Regions from separate parts of the Paenibacillus dendritiformis genome, predicted to be linked through region 1. Evidence: a T-box and tRNA genes for the amino acid it is inferred to sense, from the RefSeq annotation. Region 1 holds a T-box; the other holds one or more tRNA genes.

What was found. A T-box is a leader RNA that pairs with one kind of tRNA and senses whether it is charged. The one in region 1 lies ahead of argS (arginine--tRNA ligase), so its partner is inferred to be a tRNA-Arg.
Region 2: it has a tRNA-Arg gene. The T-box ahead of argS (arginine--tRNA ligase) is inferred to sense a tRNA for this amino acid. The anticodon was not compared.

What each region holds. Positions count from the first base shown of each region.
Region 1 covers NZ_AP025344.1:2,434,825-2,438,487, reverse strand. Annotated here, with positions in the region: gene L6439_RS10640 (hypothetical protein) at 1-240, shown strand, start outside; gene argS (arginine--tRNA ligase) at 312-2,033, opposite strand; T-box leader at 2,085-2,340, opposite strand; gene L6439_RS10630 (glycerophosphodiester phosphodiesterase) at 2,386-3,159, opposite strand; gene L6439_RS10625 (HAD family hydrolase) at 3,176-3,663, opposite strand, start outside.
Region 2 covers NZ_AP025344.1:5,561,410-5,565,072, forward strand. Annotated here, with positions in the region: gene L6439_RS24605 (DUF4179 domain-containing protein) at 1-1,044, shown strand, start outside; tRNA gene L6439_RS24610 (tRNA-Gly) at 2,065-2,138, opposite strand; tRNA gene L6439_RS24615 (tRNA-Pro) at 2,144-2,220, opposite strand; tRNA gene L6439_RS24620 (tRNA-Arg) at 2,242-2,318, opposite strand; tRNA gene L6439_RS24625 (tRNA-Gly) at 2,327-2,401, opposite strand; gene L6439_RS24630 (IucA/IucC family C-terminal-domain containing protein) at 2,496-3,281, opposite strand; tRNA gene L6439_RS24635 (tRNA-Leu) at 3,367-3,449, opposite strand; tRNA gene L6439_RS24640 (tRNA-Lys) at 3,465-3,540, opposite strand; tRNA gene L6439_RS24645 (tRNA-Gln) at 3,548-3,622, opposite strand; tRNA gene L6439_RS24650 (tRNA-Thr) at 3,644-3,663, opposite strand, start outside.

The DNA of each region.
Region 1 (3,663 bases):
CAGCAATTGATGCAGCAGGAGCAGCAAAACGCTTCCCGCCTGGAAGAGCTGGCTCAGCGCGAGCGCCAAGCGGTGCAAATTATCCAGACGGCGCTGCAAGGCCATCAGACGGCGATGCAGCAAATGCAGCAAGTGACCCAGCTCTGCCAGCAAATGGAGCAATCGATGCAAAGCGCCGCCAACCTTAGCTATGTTCAGCCGTCCTACGGGGCGAGCTCCTACACGAATCGCGCCTACTAAGGCGGATTCCCCGCATGTATCGGGCCGCTCCTCATTGAGGAAGCGGCCCGTAACCTGCATCGCCCCAAACGCTATATTCGTGCGGGCGTCTGAATTCCGATCATGTGCAGCCCTTGGCGGAGCACGTTCGAGACGGCGGCGGTCAGCGCCAGCTTCGTTCTTCTCGCTTCCGAATCGTCGACCAGAATCGGCTCATGATGATAGAAGCGGTTGAACTGCTTCGCCACCTCCAGCAGCATGCGCACGAACAGCGAAGGCTCGTTGTGCAGGACCGCGGCGGCGAGCGTCTCCTCGAATTGGGACAGGGTCTTCACGCAGGCCCATGCTTCCGGGCCGGACAGATGCAGGCCTTGAAGCGGCGCAGCGGCTGCTGCGGCTTCATCCTGTGCACCCGCAACATCCGTCTCCTGCCCCTTCTCTAACAGGCGCAGCGTGCGCGCGTAAGTGTACTGCATATAAGGGGCCGTCTCCCCTTCGAAGCGCAGCGCCTCGTCCAGTTGGAAGTCCACGCTCAGCATCCGGTTGTTCTTCACGTCGCCGAACACGATCGCTCCGACCCCGATCGCCTCCGCGATGCCCTTTTTGTCCGGGGACTGCGGATTTTTTTCCTCGACAATCGCCATCGCTTTGGCGACCGCCTCATTCAACACCTCATCCAGAAAGACGACCTTGCCTCTTCGCGTCGACATTTTCTTGCCGTTGAAGGTCATCAAGCCAAAGGCGACATGCTCGCAATCCTCCGCCCAAGCATACCCCATCTTGCGAAGCACCGCGTACACTTGGCGGAAATGAAGCTGTTGCTCCGCGCCGACCACATACAGCAGCTTGTCGGCGCCCATCACTTCCTTCCGGTAGATCGCCGTAGCCAGATCGCGCGTCGGATAGATTGTCGTGCCGTTCGATTTCAGGATGAGACAAGGCGGCATGCCTTCCTCATCGAGACGGACGACCATGGCGCCGTCGCTCTCTTCCAGCAGGCCAAGTTCGGTCAGCCGCTCCACGACCGCCCCCATCTTGTCGTTGTAAAAGCTCTCGCCGAGCACATGATCGAACTGAACGCCCAGCCGCTCGTACACCCGGTTGAATTCCTCCATGCTCACATCGACGAAATACGACCATAACGCCAGCGTCTCCGCATCCCCCTGCTCCAGCTTGCGGAACCATTCGCGCGCCTCGTCCTCCAGCTCCGGCTGCCGCTCCGCTTCCTCGTGGAATCTCACATACAGCTTCAGGCTCTCCTCGATCGGCTGGCGGCGCAGCGCCTCTTCATCGCCCCAATGCCGGTAAGCCGCGATCAGCTTGCCGAATTGAGTGCCCCAATCGCCGAGATGGTTCACCTTCTCCACCTCGTACCCGGCCTGCTTATACAGATTGGCCAGTGCATTGCCGATGACGGTGGAGCGCAAATGCCCGATGCCGAACGGCTTCGCGATATTCGGAGACGACATGTCAATAACGACCCGCTTGCCGGCTCCGATCTGCAAGCGTCCGTAGCCGGGCTGGAGCATGCGTCCGAGCAGCTTCGGCGCCTGGACGGCCGGATCGAAGAACAGATTGAGGTATCCGCCGGCCGCTTCGGCGCGGACTCCGTCACGGCCCCGCTCATTCACCTGCGCGGCGATCTCGGCCGCAATCTGATGCGGGGCCTGTCTGCGCCGCTTCGCCAGCGGGAAGCAAGGATAAGCATAATCGCCCAGCTCCGGCTTCGGCGGCAGCTCCAGACTGCGCAGCAGTTCCTCCATCGGCAATTGGACGAATGGTTGCAGCAGCTCGGCTGCAGTGTGTTTTAACATGACGACAACCTCCATTACCTATTCATGAAAATAGTAAAAAGCCCCCGTCTGCAAAGAGACGGAGGCATTGGATCCGTGGTACCACTCTCATTGAACCGGGCATGCGAATGCCAGGTTCCCCTTATTCCCGAATAACGGCAGCGCCGGAATGCCCTACTTCACGACACTCCGCCATGGTACGCGGCGGATTCGGTTCAGGCATTCAACTCCCGGGTCCGCTTCCCTGACGCTGCCGTGCCGGCTTCCACCTGTTCCGGCTCTCTGCTGACGGCTCCACGTTCGGTACTCTCCCGATCATCGTCTTCTGATATGCGGTTAATGTCGTTCATTATATCGTGCGCGAGCCGAGAAATCAACATTTCCGTTCCATTCGGGCGGAAAAGCCTGCCAATCCGTCCCCTTGGCGCCGGGCGGACGGCTTCAGCTCCAGCAACGCAAGAGGCGTTCGCGTCGTGATCGCATCAACGCCCATGCCGATATACCGCTTGAACTCATCTGGCGCGTTGACCGTGTACACCCAGACCGCCAATTGGCGCTCATGCGCCGCTTCCACCAGTTCCATGCGGCATGTCCGGTAATCCATGTTCAAGCCGTAAGCGGAGCAGCGCAGCGCTTCTTCGCATACCCGCCGCGCGAACGCTGCGTAATCGGCGACATCCGCTTCGCATAACTTATCCGGAGTATTATATACAACGCGAATGCCGTCATAATTTCCTGCAATCCCGGCGCTGCACCCCGTGACGAACACCTGCTTCTCCATACCGTGCCTGTGAACGCATTCCATCGCCGGAGCCACCGTATGCTCATTTTTGATATCCAGATTGAGCTTGATGCTCCGCTGCTTCGCGATATCAAGAATGCGGTCGAGCTTCACGATATCCCGATGCGCATAGACAGGACTTAATAGAATCCGGTTCTCCGCCCGGTTCAATTGCTCATACGTGTACCTGTCCAGCAAGGGAGACGCGTCGTGCAGCAGAACGACGGTCCCGTCGGCGGCCGCCCGCAGATCGATCTCGACGATATCGGCGCCCGATTGCACTCCTTCCCAGAACGACTCCAGCGTATTGTCCGGAGCCGCTCCTCCCCCGGTATGCGCGCCAACCATAGGAAAATTCCGTGTCACGGAAATCCCTCCTCTTTTATTGCCGTGTCACGCGGGCAATGATCTGCTCCAGATCGATCTCAAGGAGCGACTGCAGCCGCAAATCGGCCTGCTCGAACGCAAATCCTTGTGTGAGCGCATTCGGCACCACAACGCAATAGACGCCCGCGGCTTTGGCGGCCTGAAGCCCGAACAGCGAATCCTCGAACGCGATCGCTTCCTGCGGCCCGATGCTCAACCCGGCCAAGGCTTCGCGATAGATTTGGGGATCCGGCTTCGAGCGGATCACGTCCTCCTTCGTTCGGATGCAATCGAAATAATCCAGCAGACCGTATTTTTTCACATAGCCGACAGCCCAATCGTAATGAGCGCTGGTCGCTAGTCCGATGCGGAGTCCGCGCCGCTTGCCCTCCTCCAGCTTCTCGATGACGCCCGGCAACAAGTCTGCCGTGGCGATCATGCCGCGGAAGACTTCTCCGTGGCGGGACCGAATCTCGTCGTGATCAAGCGGAGCACCAATCGCCT
Region 2 (3,663 bases), 3.1 Mb from region 1:
CCGATGCTGCGCTCTCGCTTGGACGGCACGTACCAGCTCATTCGGCAGTTGGAGCCAGGTACGAGCCAGTTCGCCGAACCCGCCCAGACAAGACCGAGTCGAGTAAGAAAAGCAGCCATAGTTACTGCGGTCGTCGCCTCAATGGGCGTAGCTTTGGTCGGGGCTGGTTTCCTCTCGCCGACACTGGCCGAGTCACTGAAAAGCATCCCGGTTCTGAGCAGCATTTTCAAGCTGATGGGGGATGCCGGACTGCAAAAGGCCGATCAAGAGGGACTCGTCTCCGTCATCAACGAAAACATAGAACAGAATGGCATTTCGCTCATTGTTCCCAAAGTGACCTATGACGGAATACGCATTGCATTTGAATTGACAAGGCAAGCGCCTAAAGGCACGAAAGGCGTACTGCTCGATGTTAGGGCGGTCTTCGAAAATAGAGTGCCGAAAGGCGCTTTTGACCGAATTCAAGTATCCATGCCGGGTGCCTATGGCAGCCTTGGATTCGGCACCCCTGCGAACGAGCCGTCCGAATCCGTTATTGTGCAGCTTAACGAGCTATCCGGCAACCTCCCCGATCAATTCAACATGTCAGTGAAGGTATGGCTTACAGGTTACGAGGAGCCTTACGAATTGACTGTGCCAGTTACCAAAAATACAAAAGACAATATCATTTTGGTCCCCGAGGAGCCAACCAAAACGTATGGGAACATTAACTTTACCATTGAAAAGCTGGAACTGACGCCGATTTCCACAAACCTCTGTCTAAAGCTGACTGGCGAACCAAGCATCGGGGGCTTAAGCGACATTAATGCCGATATTATCGATGAACAAGGTCGAACACTGGAAGTGCTGAGCGGGAGGGGAATGATGGGCGATACCTTTTCTACCTGGACTTCAGAAACAACGTTCGAGCCTTTTCCGGCCAAGCCGAACACAGTAACAGTCCAACCGTATATGATGAGAACGGTGGAAAATAATAAGCGGGAGAAGGAATATATTCCGGAGCTTGAGTTCACCATTCCGGTAAAACCGCGCCCTGCCGATTAGCGGGGCGGAGCATAGACAACACCAAACCCGATTCGAGCCTTCGCCCGATCGGGTTTGGCCATGATAGCCTGGCAACCGCGTTCGATTCCTTGGATACGACGAGTTGCAGCAGACCGTCAGTAGCCGCTGCCGCTCTCATGCCCATTCCTCGGTAGAAGGGCCTCTCTTTTACGTTCCATAGCTAAATCCTGCAAAATTGCAGGGTTCTCGCCGCCCAACTTTTTCGCAAAAGAAATTCCTGCAAAGCTGCATCAATTTCCCTAGACACGCCCATCCGGCAGTCGAAATCCGCAAAACTCCAAGATTTCTCCAGACGCTCCTATTCAGTAAGCGAAATCCTGCATAAATACAGCAATTCCATATGGACGACTATTCCAGAAAGGGAATCCTACAAAATTACAGGAATTTTCCCCGTTTCGCTTCGGCTTGAAGCAAAAGGGCCTAAAATGATGTAGATTTGCAGCAATTCCTCGGGATGTGGACTCATTAAGCCGAAATTCCTGTAAAATAGCAGCAATTTCCTCCGCACGTCCAAGCCCCGGGAGGCAACGATGCTTCGAGCAGGCCGATAATGCTTCCAGCAGGCCGGATAATGCGATGATGCCCCCAGCATCCGACGCGGTCGCTTGGATCCCGTAACATCAGGCCATTGAGTAGTCTATGGGGCTTTTTACTTGTGATTGATCTCTTCTCCCGGTAGAGAAAATCGATTTAAAACGCTCTAAGAGCCAAAGTTTGGATGAGGAAAATGGACCTTCTCCACCCCTTCACAAAAAAACAGGGGTTTTCCAACAATCTCTCTATTTTGTTCATAATAGCCCTTAACTGGGGAAAATCCTGTACATTTGCAGGAATTGTAATGATTAGCTGCCTGGAGCTAAATAAATACTGTAAAATCGCAGGTTTACTTCACTTAAGCAGCATCTCCGCTCGAAAAGTATCGGTATCCGACCCTTTAAGCAGGTCAGATTGCTCTTAAACGCAACAAAGCCGCCCTACGGCGGCTAATCAATGTCACTATGGAGCGGGTGATGGGAATCGAACCCACGCTACCAGCTTGGAAGGCTGGAGTTCTACCATTGAACTACACCCGCAAAAATGGTCGGGACGACACGATTTGAACATGCGACCCCCTGGTCCCAAACCAGGTGCTCTACCAAGCTGAGCTACGTCCCGATGCGTATCCATTTGTTAAAGTGGCGCGCCCTGAGAGATTCGAACTCCCGACCTTTTGATTCGTAGTCAAACGCTCTATCCGGCTGAGCTAAGGGCGCATTTATTCTGGAGCGGACAACGGGATTCGAACCCGCGACCCTCGCCTTGGCAAGGCGATACTCTACCACTGAGCTATGTCCGCATCTTGTCTCTCCATCAAGTTTCATCAGAAGCGACAAGTAATAATATATCATAAAACAAATATTATTGCAACATCAATTTTATAATTTTTTTGTTTAAAGATACAATCTGCAAATATCGGCCCGCTCCTGCTCTGTAATATGCGGACAGGTCGTGCAATGAAGCCCTTGGTCGCTTCGGAACTTGAGGCAGCAGACTTCGCGAATCCTCAACATATTGCCCTTCTGTATAGGATGCGGGATAACCCTGTAGTTGAATGCCAACGGATTGGCCTCGTATTGGCCGTATAAGGCGCCTGCAGCCTCGTGCAATACCCAATTCCTATCTTCCTGCCAAAGCCGCTCCTGCGTCGTTATCTGCGCCTCTGCAGCCCAAAGATCGTAATAGTACTCAAGCACGTTGGCAACATTGGCCCAGAGCACTTTTCGTGAAAGACCGGATACCTGGTTCATCAAACGAAACAAGTGATTAAAATGTTCCTTGAACAAAAGCTGTATCTGCCGATCCCGCGCAAGCAGTCTGCCTTCCCCCATATCGGGCTCAAGCTCTGGCTCTCCTATGGCATGGATATCTCCAGATACGTCGAGAATAAGGACAAAGGACCATTTGTCCGGATCCAGCAGCCGGCCCAACCTGGAGAAAGCATACATTCCTCCCCCGGCTAGCGGATGCGCATACCGCTTTATAAAGAGCGAAGCAGCCACCTTGTCATCGGAACAGCGGTACAAGCGCTTAGCCTCCGGCAGCAGACGGCGGATTCCTGCTTCGGTAAGCAGCTCCTCCTTCGATAGAGCGAGTCGTACCGAGTCAGCCGGACGCTCCCAGTCTGAGAGAGCGCGAATACAGAACGTATCCCAGCATGGCTGCAGTTCTCGAGACATCCCTTCCCCTCCTGACATTCCATCTTGACCCGATTTTCTCCTTTAAACAGCAAAAAACCCTTGTCCGACAAGGGTTCCATGATACTGGTGCGCGTGGAGGGACTTGAACCCCCACGGTTGCCCGCTAGATCCTAAGTCTAGTGCGTCTGCCAATTCCGCCACACGCGCATTCCTATAAATAACTGGTGAGCCATGAAGGACTCGAACCTTCGACACCCTGATTAAAAGTCAGGTGCTCTACCAACTGAGCTAATGGCTCTCAAAAATGGCTGGGGATATAGGATTCGAACCTATGCATGACGGAGTCAAAGTCCGTTGCCTTACCGCTTGGCTAATCCCCAACGATGTACAAGTTGTTGTCATGGTGCCGGCGATAGGAGTC